2 regions of the Aeromonas sp. FDAARGOS 1409 genome follow, and region 2 is predicted to be linked to the other one. Evidence: riboswitches for the same ligand, from Rfam matches in the RefSeq annotation. Region 2 holds a riboswitch; the other holds the start of a gene.
The links. A riboswitch is a leader RNA that binds a small molecule or an ion and turns the genes downstream of it on or off. The one in region 2 is predicted to bind cyclic di-GMP.
Positions count from the first base shown of each region.

Region 1: linked by a shared signal. The riboswitch ahead of I6L39_RS10965 (glycosyl hydrolase family 18 protein) and the one ahead of lafK (lateral flagellar response regulator transcription factor LafK) in region 2 are both predicted to bind cyclic di-GMP.

Region 1 covers NZ_CP077395.1:2,293,450-2,301,209, forward strand. The annotation lists gene I6L39_RS10925 (methyl-accepting chemotaxis protein) at 1-402, opposite strand, end outside; gene gltX (glutamate--tRNA ligase) at 654-2,069, shown strand; tRNA gene I6L39_RS10935 (tRNA-Ala) at 2,304-2,379, shown strand; tRNA gene I6L39_RS10940 (tRNA-Ala) at 2,408-2,483, shown strand; tRNA gene I6L39_RS10945 (tRNA-Ala) at 2,548-2,623, shown strand; tRNA gene I6L39_RS10950 (tRNA-Ala) at 2,683-2,758, shown strand; tRNA gene I6L39_RS10955 (tRNA-Ala) at 2,818-2,893, shown strand; gene I6L39_RS10960 (ExeM/NucH family extracellular endonuclease) at 3,008-5,158, opposite strand; cyclic di-GMP riboswitch class I at 5,454-5,537, shown strand; gene I6L39_RS10965 (glycosyl hydrolase family 18 protein) at 5,683-7,760, shown strand, end outside.
Region 2 covers NZ_CP077395.1:892,369-900,128, reverse strand. The annotation lists gene flhB (flagellar biosynthesis protein FlhB) at 1-720, shown strand, start outside; gene lfhA (lateral flagellar biosynthesis protein LfhA) at 724-2,799, shown strand; cyclic di-GMP riboswitch class I at 2,994-3,081, shown strand; gene lafK (lateral flagellar response regulator transcription factor LafK) at 3,334-4,596, shown strand; gene lfiE (lateral flagellar hook-basal body complex protein LfiE) at 4,608-4,934, shown strand; gene fliFL (lateral flagellar M-ring protein FliFL) at 4,944-6,692, shown strand; gene fliGL (lateral flagellar motor switch protein FliGL) at 6,679-7,707, shown strand; gene lfiH (FliH/SctL family protein) at 7,720-7,760, shown strand, end outside.

The DNA of each region.
Region 1 (7,760 bases), 1.4 Mb from region 2:
GGTGAAGCTGGCGTCCTGGCCGTCGAAGCCGTTCGGCTCGAAGCCGGCGAAGGCGCCGTAGAGCTGGGGTTCCAGACCGAGCTGGGCCTTGAGCAGATCGGTGGCCTGCTGGCGATCCAGCGGCAGCTTGCCTTCCTGCTGCCGGGCGAAGACGCTGGCCATCTGCTGGGTGTAGGAGAGCCCCTTCTGCAGCAGTTGGGTGATGGTGGCGGCCTCGGCGCGGGCATTGGCGCTCACCTTCTGCCAGGCCTCCTGTTGCAGGGCGGCGCGGCTGGAACTGATGGTGAGCTGCTGGGTCTGCCGGCCCGAGTATTGATTGAGCAGGATCAGGATGACCAAGGCCGCGGTCATGGCGATCCCGGCCAGCACCAGGATGCGATTCTGGATAGAACGAAACTGCATCTTGTGTTCCTTGTGTGGTAGAAGGTTGTCCGAAGTATCGGCAGGGCGGGAGATCTCTCCAGCAATCTCGCCTAGCTAAGCGGAAAAAGAGGTAACATTCTGCGATCCCACTCATAGTCAGTGGTTTTTACCTGTTTCTCCCCTATTTTACCCTCTGCCTCTCCATGGTTTTCCCATCCGTCATTGTCGGTGCTAAAATGCGACGGTTTTTTTAACGAATTGGCCCAAGGCCCTCTACACAAGGCTTAAAGATGAAAGTCAAGACCCGTTTTGCTCCCAGCCCGACCGGCTTTTTGCATGTCGGCGGTGCCCGTACCGCACTCTATTCCTGGTTGTTTGCAAAGAACCAGGGCGGCGAGTTTGTGCTGCGTATCGAGGATACCGATCTGGAACGTTCCACTCAGGAGGCCATCGACGCCATCATTGAGGGCATGGAATGGCTGGAGCTGAACTGGGATGAGGGTCCCTACTATCAGACCAAGCGCTTCGATCGCTACAACGCCCTGATCGACGAGATGCTGGCGGACGGTCGCGCCTACAAGTGCTACTGCTCCAAGGAGCGGTTGGAAGCGCTGCGCGAAGGCCAGATGGCCAACGGCGAGAAGCCCCGTTATGACGGCAAGTGCCGGGATGGCGCCCACGATCACCCGGCCGATGCGCCGCACGTGATCCGCTTCCGCAACCCGACCGAAGGCTCGGTGGTGTTCGACGACCACGTGCGCGGCCGCATCGAGTTCGCCAACACAGAGCTCGACGATCTGATCATCCGCCGTACCGACGGTGCGCCGACCTACAACTTCTGTGTTGTAGTCGATGACTGGGATATGGAGATCACCCACGTGGTGCGTGGTGAAGACCACATCAACAACACCCCGCGCCAGATCAACATCTACAAGGCGCTGAACGCGCCGGTACCGGAATTTGCCCACGTCTCCATGATCCTGGGTGACGACGGTGCCAAGCTCTCCAAGCGCCACGGTGCAGTCTCCGTGATGCAGTACCGCGACGATGGCTACCTGCCGGAAGCCCTGCTGAACTATCTGGTGCGTCTGGGCTGGTCCCACGGCGATCAGGAGATCTTCAGCCTGGACGAGATGATCAAGCTGTTCAGCCTGGATGCCATCTCCAAGTCTGCCTCTGCCTTCAACACCGACAAGCTGCTGTGGCTGAACAACCACTACATGCGCAGCCTGGATCCGACCTATGTTGCCAAGCATCTGGCCTGGCACATGGAAAACCAGAAGATCGACACCCGCAATGGCCCGGCCCTGGCCGACGTGGTCACCCTGCTGGCCGAGCGTTGCAACACCCTGGTGGAGGTGGCCGCCCAGAGCCGCTACCTGTTCGAAGAGTACGAGACCATCGACGAAGCTGCTGCCAAGAAGCACCTGCGTGGCGTCGCGGCCGAGCCGCTGGCTCTGGCCAAAACCAAGCTGGCTGCACTGGATAGCTGGACTACCGAAGCGCTGCACGAGCTGATTGAAGCGACCGCTGCCGAGCTGGGCCAAGGCATGGGCAAGGTCGGCATGCCGCTGCGCGTGGCCGTCACCGGCCAGGGTCAGTCCCCGGCGATCGACGCCGTGATGGCACTGGTGGGCAAGGAGCGAGTCCTCGCTCGTATCGATCGCGCGCTGGCTTATATCGAAGCGCGCATGGCCGCCGAGTAAGCTGCTGTGAATCACCAGAAGGGCCCCCTGACGGGGCCCTTCGCATTTTGGCCTCGAGCGGATTTGCGACGTAAAACAGGGAGATAGCGACGAGGTTGGCGGTAAAACCGGCTAACTGCCTGAATTTTGACTAAACGCTCCAACGAGCGAGAATTTTGGGTTGACAGCAAAGCGGGCGATGCCTATCATGCGCCTCCGTTGCCAGAGATAACTTTGGTAGCGCCGAGGTGAGTTGGGGTTATAGCTCAGCTGGGAGAGCGCTTGCATGGCATGCAAGAGGTCCGCGGTTCGATCCCGCGTAGCTCCACCAAATTCTCCTCGAACAATCTGGAATCCAAGGGGTTATAGCTCAGCTGGGAGAGCGCTTGCATGGCATGCAAGAGGTCCGCGGTTCGATCCCGCGTAGCTCCACCAGGTTCCTGATTGAAGATGAAGTACCCAGGGCAGTGCGGTGTGTATCACCCAGGCCGATCTTTGTGGGGTTATAGCTCAGCTGGGAGAGCGCTTGCATGGCATGCAAGAGGTCCGCGGTTCGATCCCGCGTAGCTCCACCATTATTTGCAGTAACGGACAACCGGCCGCCAGAACCCGTTGTCTAATGAAGAAAGAATTTGGGGTTATAGCTCAGCTGGGAGAGCGCTTGCATGGCATGCAAGAGGTCCGCGGTTCGATCCCGCGTAGCTCCACCATTATTTGCAGTAACGGACAATCGGCCGCCAGAACCCATTGTCTAATGAAGAAAGAATTTGGGGTTATAGCTCAGCTGGGAGAGCGCTTGCATGGCATGCAAGAGGTCCGCGGTTCGATCCCGCGTAGCTCCACCATATAGAAGGCCACCGCATTGCGGTGGCCTTTTTCTTTTCGCCTCCATCTTCCTTTCCTCTTCGTCGTAACAAAGCCCGCACTGCGGCGGGCTTTTGGTTCATGCCGGTTCGGCATCAGCCGTGACGACGACGCCAGGCCAGCGGCAGCAGCGCCAACAGCAGGACGCCCAAGGCGCCGCCACCGCCCTTGCTCGCTTCCCTGAGCCTGAGGTCGACGATGATGGGGTCGTGGTCGGAGGCGCTGAACGGGTTGTCCGACTTGATCATGTCACCGGTGAAGCCACGACCGTACTCGAACAGGTTGCTCTCGTAGGAGTTGATGTGCCAGTCGGCCACGGCCACCACCTTGTTCGCCAACGCCGGGTTGGCGAGGGCGTAGTCCAGGGTGCCGAGCTCGGCCTCGTAGCTGTAGGAGATGGCCTTCTCCTGGTTGAACCTGACGTTCAGGTCCACCAGACCATAGCCCTTGCCCACCTCCTGGCCGATGGGCTCATACGCCTGCTCGCCGAGGAAGGTGTGGGAGGCGGAGCGGATCTTGCGATCGCTGCTGGCCGGCGCATAGTCGGTCAGCACCCGGATGGGATCCTCCTTGGCATAGGAGTTGAAGTCCCCCACCAGCAGCACCTGGCCCGGCAGCTTGCTCACCGCCTCCCCCAGCACCTTGGCGGCGCTGACCCGAAACTCGGTGCACTTGCCCTGCAGATCCGCAGGCTCGCTCTTGCCATCCCCGTTCTCGTAGCAACCCGAACCCTTGGATTTCAAATGGTTGACCACCAGGGTCAGGGGATCCTTGCTACCCGTTACGGTGAAGCGCTGCACCAGGGAGTCACGCTGGCCGGCAGTCCTGGCGACGCCGCCCGTGGTGTAGCGCTGCTCGGGCAGCTGGATCACGCTGGCATCGCCGCTCGGGGTGAGCAGGGCGGGGCGGTAAATCATGGCCACCATGATGGCGTCGCCGCCAAAGAAGCGATCCTCCGTGAGCAGGGCCTTGGGCAGGGTGACGAAGGCGTAGTGCTTACTCACCTCCTTTTGCCGGGTGTTGAGGCTCTCCACCAGATCGTGGAGGGCGGCGTGCTCGTCGAAGCCGTTGTTCTCCATCTCCATCAGGCCGAGCAGGTCGGCGTCCATCTCGGTGATGGCGCTGACGATCTTGGCGCGCTGCAACTGGAACTCCTCCAGGCTCTTGGCGCCGCGGTTGCAGCCCTTGGCGCTGTCCGCGTCCGCCTGATCCGCGCAGAGCACGTTGAGGGCGCCCCCCACGCTGGAGTGGCTGGTGAAATAGTTGAGCACGTTGAAGCTGCCGATGCGCAGGTCGGTGCCATTGGCGCGGGCCGGTGCGCCCTGGCGGTCGTTCTCGTCGGTGCGCAGCAGATCCCCCGCCGTGATGCGCTGATCCTTGGGCACTATCAGGCGGTACTCGTCATGGCTGTAACCCACCAGGGCTTCCAGATTGACCGGGGCATCGCCGATGCGCAGGTAACCCTGCTCCGGCTCCCAGGCGGGCAACCAGGGCAGCTTGCCGTTGGCGGCCTTGAAGTCCGACTCGAGGAAGACGCGGTTGCCCGCATTGGCCTCGGCCAGCGCCACGGCCTCGGGGCTGCTCGCCACATGGAGCTGGGTCGGCTTCATCAGCGGGGCGCCGTGGGCGAGCACCAGGTTGTTGCGCCGGGCGGCATAGTCGTAGCTGAAGTTGCGGCTTACCTTGAGCGCGCTGCCCCCATCGAGGCGCACCCGCATCCCTTCGTGACGCTCCAGGGCCCGGGCCAGGGTTTCCCCCTCCAGCACCCGCAGTGCCGTGGCGGCGGGGGCGGGGGCGGCGCCCTGGGCCAGGGTTGTCAGGCGCGGTGTGCTGCCATCAAACAGGGGCTTGAGCTGGGTGTGACCATGATACTCCTCGACCTTGGCCTCCAGACAGACCAGGGCGCCCGGCTGGATGTCCGGGTACTTGCTGGCGAAGTTCTTGTCATTGAGGTAGACGAAGATGCCGTCCGACGTCTCGAGGTTGCCGTCCCCCTGCACATCCAGCAGGTAGAAGCCCTTGTTGAGACTCTCGCCAAGGGCGGAGACCACGGCCCTGACCGAGACGCTGCCGGGGCTTTCGAACTGATCGTCAGGGACGAGGGGGCTCTTGTCGCCGCTGCCCTGGATGGCGGGGATGGGGGTGAGGGCACTGTCGGCCGGGCAACTGAAGCCCGCGGCATGGAGAGACGGGGACGCGAGGGCGAGCCCCACTGCCAGCGACAGCAGGGTAGGTGTTCCTTTCATGGGGATTCCTTTTTTTATTTTTGCCAGTGTTTCCATAGCCTTGGCCTCTTGGCCAAGGGCGCGCATTGTCACATTTCTGGCTGCTCTGACCAGTGAGGGAGCGCACATTATAAGGAGACAAAGGAGCCCATCTGCCATTTTTTGACATGGCTAACAGTTTGATATTGATGAGTTATTTGTTATTTGTCCGGTGGGTGAAAAGTGTGAAGCCGCCGGCATTCACATATTTTCCTTCGAGAATAAAGATTGAGCCGTTGTCACTTGCTTCCTATACTCGGGCTGTTCCTCACGGAACCCAGGCAAAGGGCAAACCGGCAGCGATGTCGGGACGCAAAGCCTCCGATCTGACCCACGTGGGCCAGACAGCGGGGTTACCCAGGGTGACTTGAGGGTCTGTGGCCCGTCCATGGCCTGTTGTCGTTCCCTTGTTCCCTGTTGCGATTGCGCTTTTCCCGGTGTTGAAGCCAAGACAAAACAAGGATGACAACAATATGCAACAGATCTTGAGGCCCAGCAGGCTCGCCATGCTGGTCGCCCTTGCGGCCGTCCCTGCCTGGGCGCAGGCCGCCTATCCCGCCTATCAGGCCGGCACCGCCTACCAGGCTGGCGACATCGTCAGCAACGCAGGCGCCCTCTATGAATGCAAGGAATTCCCCTACTCCGGCTGGTGCGGCGCCTCGCCCTACCACTATGCCCCCGGGGTGGGCGTGGTCTGGGCAGATGCGTGGAGGCTCTATGGCGGCGAAGTGCCGCCACCGGCCCTGGTCGTCGCCATCGGCTCCCCTGCCGTGGGCAGCAGCGTCAGCGAAGGGGCAAGCGTCGCGCTGGCGGTCACCCTGAGCGGCCCGGTCACGGCGCTCGCCCGGGTGGAATACCTGGTCGACGGCACCCTGGTTGCCACGGCGAACGCCTCCCCCTGGAGTGCCAGCTGGTCTGCCGTCGGTGTGGGCAATCACGCCCTCAAGGCTCGGGCGCTGGACAAGGACGGCAAGGTGCTGAGCGAGGCGGACTCCAGCTTCAAGGTCGCCGCCGTGGTCGCGCCCGAGGCGCCCAGGGCGAGCATCGCGAGCCCCGCCGCCGGTGCCAGGGTGACTCTGGGCCGTGCCCTCACCGTGAGCGGCAATGTCACCGACGCCAACGACGACGTCGCCAGGGTCGAGCTGTTCGTGAATGGCCAGAAGGTGGGCGAGGACACCAGCGCTCCCTGGCAACTGAGCTGGACGCCCCAGAGCAAGGGGCTGGCCGGTCTCAAGCTGGTGGCGACCGACAAGACCAATCTCTCCGGGGAGTCGGCCCAGGTCGATGTGCAGGTGGAAGAGGCCGCGCTGCCCCCCACCGGCGGCAACCTCTCCTGCGACGTGCGCCAGATCTACCGCGCCGACGGCAGCGAGTGCATGGGGGATGACCACGGCCGCCGCGTCATCGGCTATTTCACCTCCTGGCGCACCGGCAAGAACGGCCTGCCCGCCTACCTGGTGAGCGACATCCCCTGGGACAAGATCACCCACATCAACTACGCCTTCGCGGCGGTGGATGAGCAGAGCCACACCATCAAGGTGGATGACGCCGCCACCAAGCTGACCTGGAACGGGGTGCCGGGCGCCGAGATGGATCCGGAGTTCGCCTATCAGGGTCACTTCAACCTGCTGTCCAAGTACAAGAAGCAGTACCCGGACGTGAAGACCCTCATCTCCGTCGGGGGCTGGGCCGATACCCGCGGCTTCTACGCCGCCACCACCAAGGGCGACTGCTCGGTCAACACCGCCGGCATCAACGCCTTTGCTGACTCGGCCGTAGGCTTCATCCGCCAGTACGGCTTCGATGGGGTGGATATCGACTACGAGTACCCCACCTCCATGAAGGATGCGGGCAACCCCAACGACTTCCCGCTCTCCAACCAGTGTCGCGGCAAGCTCTTTGCGAACTATGAAGTGCTGATGAAGACCCTGCGCAACAAGCTCGACAGCGCCGGGACCGAGGACGGTCGCAAGTACATGCTGACCATCGCCTCGCCGGCCTCGGCCTACCTGCTGCGCGGCATGGAAAACTTCCAGGTCACCCAGTACCTCGACTACGTCAACCTGATGACCTATGACTTCCACGGTGCCTGGAACCACTTCGTCGGCCACAACGCCGCCCTGTTCGACAACAAGGCGGATCCCGAGCTGGCCCAGTGGGGGGTCTACACCCAGGCCCAGTTTGGCGGCATCGGCTATCTCAACTCCGCCTGGGCGGCCCACTACTTTCGTGGCGCCCTGGCGGCGGGCAAGATCAACATAGGGGTGCCCTATTACACCCGCGGCTGGCAGGGGGTCACCGGTGGCACCCACGGCCTGGGTGGCAAGGCGGCGCTGCCGAGCCAGAGCGATTGCCAGCCGGGCACCGGTGGCAGCACCATCCCCTGCGGCAACGGGGCGGTGGGCATCGACAACATCTGGCACGACCTTGACAAGAACGGCAAGGAGATAGGCGGCGGCGCCGTGCCCATGTGGCACGCCAAGAACCTGGAGCACGCGGCCAGCCTCGGCATCACCACTCTGCCGAGCTACGGTCAGGCCTGGGGTCTGGATCCCAACAACCCGGCCCACGTGATGCAAGGCCA
Region 2 (7,760 bases):
ACCCACAGCCTGATGGAGTTGCTGAAGTCTCTGCTCAAGGTGCTGTTGATCGGCGGCACCCTGGCCCTGATGCTCCAGCACCAGTGGCCCACCCTGATGATGATGAACCGCATGCCGCCCCAGGCGGCCATGGAGCAGGCGCTACGCATCCTCTCCCAGGCATTTATCTTGCTAGGCAGTGTGCAGATGCTGATCGCCGTGCTGGATGTGCCCTATCAGCGCTGGTCTCTGAACAAGCAGTTGAAGATGACCAAGCAGGAGGTCAAGGACGAGCACAAGAACACCGAGGGCCGCCCGGAGATCAAGGCCAGGATCCGGCAGGTGCAGGGCATGCTGGCGCGGGCCCGCATCGAGCAGCGGGTGCCGCAGGCCGACGTCATCATAGTGAACCCGACCCATTACGCGGTGGCCATCAAGTACGATCCCGAGCGGGCCAACGCCCCCTATGTGATCGCCAAGGGGGTGGACGGCATGGCGGAGCGGATCCGCGAGGTGGCCAGGCAGCACGACAAGATGGTGATGAGCCTGCCCGAGCTGACCCGGGCCATCTATTACTCCACCCGGGTGGATCAGGAAGTGCCGGCGGGTCTCTACACCGCGGTCGCCTTTGTATTGAACCATGTATTGCAGCTACGGGCCTATGAGGCTGGCAAGGGCAGGAAACCCAACCCCCTTGCTCCCTTGCACGTGCCGCCCGAGTTACGTCAACCTGAGAGGTAAGTTGTGAACTGGCGTGTATTGACCCAATCCTATACAGCTATCCCCATGATGCTGCTGGCCATCCTGGCGATGATGATACTGCCTCTGCCCGGCTGGCTGCTGGATGCCCTGTTCACCTTCAACATAGTGCTGGCGGTGCTGGTGCTGCTGGTCTCGGTCTCGGCGCGCCGACCGCTCGACTTCTCCGTGTTCCCGACCGTGCTGCTGGTCGCCACCCTGATGCGGTTGTCCCTCAACGTCGCCTCCACCCGGGTGGTGCTGCTGCACGGTCACGAGGGGCATGAGGCTGCCGGCAAGGTCATCCAGGCCTTCGGCGAGGTGGTGATCGGCGGCAACTACGTGGTGGGTCTGGTGGTCTTCGTGATCCTGATGATCATCAACTTCGTGGTGATCACCAAGGGGGGAGAGCGGATCTCCGAAGTCTCCGCCCGCTTCACCCTGGACGCCATGCCGGGCAAGCAGATGGCCATCGACGCCGACCTCAACGCGGGCACCCTGGATCAGCACCAGGCCCGGGCAAGGCGGGAAGAGATCGCCCGGGAAGCGGACTTCTACGGCGCCATGGACGGGGCCTCCAAGTTCGTCCGTGGTGATGCCATCGCCGGCCTGCTGGTGCTCATCATCAACCTGGTGGGGGGGCTGGCCATCGGCATCTTCCAGCACTCCCTGCCGGTCTCCGATGCGTTCCGTATCTATGCCCTGCTCACCATAGGTGACGGCCTGGTCGCCCAGATCCCCTCCCTGCTGATGTCCACCGCGGCGGCCATCATAGTCACCCGCGTGAGTGACGAGGGGGAGATGTCGGATCAGGTCGGCCAGCAGATCCTGGCCTCGCCCAGGGTCATCTATACGGCGGCGACCATCATGCTGATCCTGGGCCTGGTGCCCGGCATGCCCATGCTGGCCTTCCTCAGCTTTGCCGCCGTGCTGGCCTGGACCGGCTGGAGCGTCAGCAAGCGCCGGGTGGCGGATCCGGCGCTGGATGCGGCCGAGGCGCTGACGCGGCAGATGGTGCAGCCGGAGCCCCAGGGGCTGGACTGGCAGGATCTGCCCCCGGTGGACAGCGTCGCCATCGAGCTGGGTTACCGGCTGGTGCCGCTGGCGGAGGCGGACAAGGGGGCCGAGTTGCTCGCCCGGGTGCGCGGCATACGCAAGACGCTCTCCGAACAGTATGGCTTCCTGCTGCCCGAGATCCGGGTGCGCGACAACCTGCAACTGCAGCCGGATCAGTACCGCATCAAGCTCTCCGGCATCGCCCTGGCCTCGGGCAATGTGGATTGCCAGCGGCTGATGGCCATCAGCAGCGGGGAGACCTATGGTGCCCTGGACGGCGAGCTGACCCAGGATCCCGCCTACGGCATGAACGCGGTCTGGATCTCCCCCGACAACAAGGCCAAGGCCCTCAACCTGGGCTACTCGGTGGTGGATTCCGCCACCGTCATCGCCACCCATGCCAGCAAGCTGCTCAGGGAGCAGCTCGACGGGTTGTTCGGCCATGACGAGGTGGGCAAGCTGGGCCAGCATCTCGCCACCCAGTCTCCCCGGCTGGCGGAGGAGCTCAACCTGGCCCTGACCCAGATGCAGCAACTGCGGGTCTTCCGCCAGCTGCTCAAGGAGCAGATCAGCCTCACCGACATCCGCACCATAGCCACCACCTTGCTGGATGCGAGCGAGCTGACCAAGGATCCCGTCCTGCTGGCGTCCGATGTGCGCTGCGCACTGAAGCGCCAGATCGTCAGACAGGCGATAGGGTCCCGCGACGTGCTGGAGGCCTTCACCCTGGATGACCGGTTGGAGCAGACCCTGCTGACGGCCATGAGCCAGTCACAGCAGCAGGGCAAGATCCAGTTGGACAGCTTCCCGGTGGATCCCCAGCTGCTGGCGCAGTTGCAGCAGAACATGCCGCTGGTGAAGGAGCAGTTGCAGCAGCAGGGCCATGCCCCGGTGCTGGTGGTCATGCCCCAGCTCAGGCCTCTGATCGCCCGTTATGCCCGCTCCTTCTCGAAAGGGCTCAAAGTGCTCTCTTATAACGAGATTCCGGAAGAATTGCGGGTCGAGGTGATTGGGACCCTGGGCTGAAGTTGAATTGCCTTATTTCTTGCCGGTAGGAAGATACTATTCCGTATACCTGCTTGAATTGTCATATAAAGCCGTTATGATGTGACGGCTTTTGACGCGACACAGACTGACAGTGAACATAAAATATAAAAAGTGTCAGATGTGTCTCATGGCTTGAAGGATCACAAAGCCATGCCATCCAAATACGGGTCGTCGCATGATAAAGGCAAACTGTACTGAAAAGTCAGGACGCAAAGCCTCCGGTCTAACAGCATTGATGCTAATGATAGCGGGGTTGCCAAGGCCATGATTCTCGCCTTGTTTTTATGCAGATATAGGGCAGGTGCTCAATTAAGAAGCGCCGCTCTGTCTTTGTATGTCTTAATTTTCAGGTGTCAGTTCTGTTGATTGATTCATGTGCAATCACAGGTTCGAGATAATATGGTTTCTGATATTTCTATCAAGGAAAATTCAATATCGGTCGATATTGAAACCCATGCGAATTTATTATTTGTGTCCCCACGGTCATCAAATGGAAACCATATTGGGCAAATATTGTTGAATGCCGGCTATCGAATTTCCTGTCTGGATTCTGTGATGCAGGCCAAACAATTTATTTCGAACCATTGCGTCGATCTCATCCTGCTCGACATGGCGGTCATGACCGAGGCCGGGCCTGCCATGGTGCAGACGCTGGCGGGAACCGACTGCGTCATCCTGGTCAACGAGCACCAGGCCTATCTGGCGGCCGAGGCCATGCGGGCCGGCGCCATCGACTACATCATCAAGCCCTTCAGCCAGCGACAGATCCTCGATGTGGTCAGGGGGGCCCTGCGCCTGCGCCAGGCCATCCCCAACCTGATCGCCACCTCCCCCCAGAGCCTGCAGGTGCTGCAGCTCGCCAGGCGGGCGGCCAAGACCTCGGCCACCATCCTCATCGGCGGCGAGTCGGGGACGGGCAAGGAGCGGCTGGCCCGCTACATCCACGAGATGTCCAGCCGGGCGGCCAAACCCTTCGTGGCCATCAATTGTGCGGCCATCCCCGAGGCCATGCTCGAATCCATTCTCTTTGGCCACAGCAAGGGGGCCTTCACCGGGGCGACGGCCAGCCAGCAGGGCAAGTTCGAATTGGCCCAGGGCGGCACCCTGCTGCTCGACGAGATCTCCGAGCTGCCGCTGGCGCTGCAGGCCAAGCTGCTGCGGGTGCTGCAGGAGAAAGAGGTCGAGCGGCTGGGCAGCCACCAGGTGATCCCGCTGGATGTGCGGATCATCGCCGCCAGCAACCGGGATCTGAGGGAGCTGGTGCTGCGGGGGGCGTTTCGCGAGGATCTCTTCTACCGGCTCGACGTGCTGCCCATGAGCTGGCCCGCCCTGCGGGAGCGGCAGGACGACATCCTGCCCCTGGCGGAGTACTTCATCGAGCGTCACGCCCCCCAGCAGGGATACCGCCTCGGCGAGAGTGCGCGCAGGCAGCTGCTCTCCTACGACTGGCCGGGCAATGTGCGGGAGCTGGATAACGTCATCCAGCGCGCGCTAATTATGGCTCGCGGATTGCATATTCAGGCCGTCGATCTGATGCTGCCCCATTACGCCGCCGAAGCCGATCCCCCGCAGCCGCAGACGCTCGCGGCCCCGGAGGGGCTCAACGAGACCAAGCGGTATGCCGAATTTCAATTCGTCCTTGAGACGTTGCGCCGTTTCCGTGGTCACCGGACACGCACGGCCGAGGCCCTCGGGATGACGACCCGGGCACTTAGATACAAGCTGGCTGCCATGCGCGAGCAGGGCATCGATGTCGAGCAGCAGATACAAAACTAAGGGATAACCGAGTGAAGATTGAGATGATGTCATCACAGGTGACGCTCCTGCAGCAGATGCAGGAAATGCAGCGAGTCGCCAGCCAAACCCCTTCCATCGAGCCGAACGAGGCGTCTGCCGTCTCGTTCAGCGACGCCATGCGCGACGTCGTCGGCCGCGTTAACGAGCAGCAGAATATCGCCTCCAGGCTGATGACCGCCGTCGACGCCGGTCAGAGCGACGATCTGGTGGGGGCCATGGTGGCCAGCCAGAAGGCAGGCCTCAGTTTTTCCGCCCTGATGCAGGTGCGCAACAAACTGATGACCGGCTTCGATGACATCATGCGCATGCCGCTCTGAGGGTAGGTCATGACTGAACTGGTATCATCCTCGCCGGGGGCGTCCGGCTCCCTGATCGCCCGGGTACAGGAAGGGATGCGCAACTGGCGCACCCTGTCGCGGGACAACAAGTCCATCCTCACCATCGCCCTGCTGGCCGCCGTGGTCGCCGCCACCATAGTGGTGATCCTCTGGACCTCCAGCAAGAACTATGTGCCCCTCTACGGCAAGCAGGAGCTCTACGACACCGCCAACATCATGGAGATGCTGGAGAAGGAGCAGGTGCCTTTTCGGCTGGAGAAGAGCTCGGGCCAGATCCTGGTGCCGGAGAGCCAGCTGGCCCACGTGCGTATGGCGCTGGCGGCGCGGGGGGTCCGGGCGGCCATGCCGGCGGGCCTGGAGGGGCTGGACAATGTCACCGGCCTCGGCACCAGCGAGTTCATGGAAGGAGCGCGCTACCGCCATGCCCTGGAGGGAGAGCTGGCCAGAACCATCATCTCCCTCGACGCGGTGCGTAGTGCCCGGGTGCATCTGGCCATCCCGAAGCGGACCCTGTTCGTCGGCCGTGACGAGGAGAAGCCCAGCGCCTCCGTGATGCTGGATCTGCAACCCGGGCAATCCATGGAGCCGGGCCAGGTGGAGGCGATCGCCAACCTGGTGGCGGGCAGCATCTCCGGCATGAAGCCCGGCGCCGTGACCGTGGTGGATCAGGCGGGCCAGCTGCTGAGCGCCGAGCTGGGGGACAAGGCCGGGTTCGGCAAGCAGAGCGTCCAGCAGATGGAATACGTGCGCAAGCTGGAGCAGTACATCCGCCAACGCGCCAATGACATGCTCTATCCCATGCTGGGCACCGGCAACTTCCGGGTGCAGATCGCCGCAGACGTCAACTTCAATGCGGTGGAGGAGACCCAGCAGCAGCTGGATCCCAATGGTGTGGTGACCAAGGAATCCAACAAGTCCGACAAGACCATAGATGCCCTGGCCCTCGGCATCCCGGGGGCCCTCTCCAACCGCCCCCCGGAAACGGCGCCCCAGACCGATCAGGCCGCCACCGAGGAGAACAAGGCACAGGAGCCTGCCAAGAACGACACCCGCACCGAGCGGCAGGAGGTCAGCAAGCAGTATGAAAACAGCCGCACCATAGTGCATACCCGCTACCAGCAGGGGCGGCTGGAGCGGATGAACGTCTCCATCCTGCTCAATCAGCAGATCGGCCCCAAAGGGGGCTGGAGTGCCGAGCAACTGGAACAGATCCGCCAGATGGTGGAACGCTCGGTGGGCTTCGACAGCGCCCGTGGCGACCAGATCAGCCTGCAGGTGTTCGATTTCACCGGTGCCGAGCCGGTGACACCGCCGGAGTCGAGCTGGCTGGAGACCCCCTACTGGCAGGATTCCCTGCGCTATCTGGTGGGCGGCCTGCTGGGGCTGACCCTGGTGTTCTTCGGCATTCGTCCCCTGGTCAAGCACCTGGTGCGCACCCAGCAATATCCTGATGCCGAGGCCGGACAGGAGCCGGACGAGGAGCAGGAACCCAGCATCGGTCTCGCCATGCGGCGGGAGGGCGATGAGGATCACGAGGTGCCGGCCTCCGGCAAGGGCCTGCAACAGGCTGAATACAGGCTGGAGCCCCAGTTCTCCTCCCTGGATCTGGAGGCGCTGCCGGAGCCGGGCTCCGAGCTGGAGGTCCAGCTCAAGCACCTGCAACTGCTGGTGGACAAGGACACCGCCCGGGTGGCGGAAGTGGTCAGACAATGGGTGAGCGGCAATGAGCAACGGTAATCTGAATCAGAACGCGGTCGACATCGACATCGACAACCTCGAGAAGGCCGCCATCCTGCTGCTGAGCATGGGCACCGAGGCGGCCGCCAAGGTGATGCAGAAGCTGTCGCGGGACGAGGTGCAGCGCCTCATCTCCAAGATGGCCGGCCTCTCCGGCGTGAGCTCGATCGAAGCCAAGTGGACCCTGCAGCAGTTCTTCACCCAGTATCGCGAGCAGAGCGGCATCGGCAGCGCCTCCCGGGAATACCTGGAGCAGACCCTGGATCTGGCCCTCGGCCAGCGCCTCTCCCGCAGCCTGCTCGACAGCCTCTACGGGGATGCGATGAGCCAGGACATCCAGCGCCTGCAATGGGTGCCGGCGGATGTGCTGGCCCGCTTCTTCCGCAACGAACACCCCCAGATGCAGGCGGTGCTGCTCGCCTTCCTGCCGCCCCAGACCGCCTCGGCCGTGCTCGATGCCCTGCCGGGCTCGGTCCACGACGATCTGCTGGTGCGGGTTGCCAGCCTCAGCTCGGTCAGCGAGCACGTGCTGGGGGAGCTGCGGCTGACCCTGGATCGCTGCCTCGCCTATGTGGCCGACCAGTCCGGCGCCAAGGTCAACGGGGTGCGCCAGGTGGCCGACATCCTCAACCGCTATCAGGGCAACAAGGAGCAGATGCTCACCCTGCTGCGGGAGCACGATGGCGAGATGGCCCTCGAGATCGAGAAGAACATGTTCGACTTCATGGCCCTGCGTCGCCAGAGCGACGACACCCTGCAGCGCCTGGTGCAGGAGCTGCCGGCGGATCTGCTGGCGCTGGCCCTGAAGAACACCGAGGCCGGTTTCCGCAAGGTGGTGCTGGGGGCCATGCCGAAGCGAATGGCGCAGGCGCTGGAGGCCCAGATCCAGGATCAGGGCAGCGTCTCCCTGCGCAAGGTGGAGCAGGCCCGGGAAGAGGTGATGAAGCTGGTGCGGGAACTGGTGGAGCAGGGCGAGATCGAGTTCCAGCTGTTCGAAGAGCCCACCGTCAGCTAACAGGAGACAGGCATGAGTCAGCATGTTCGCAAACTGGCGGCCGGGGCCACCCG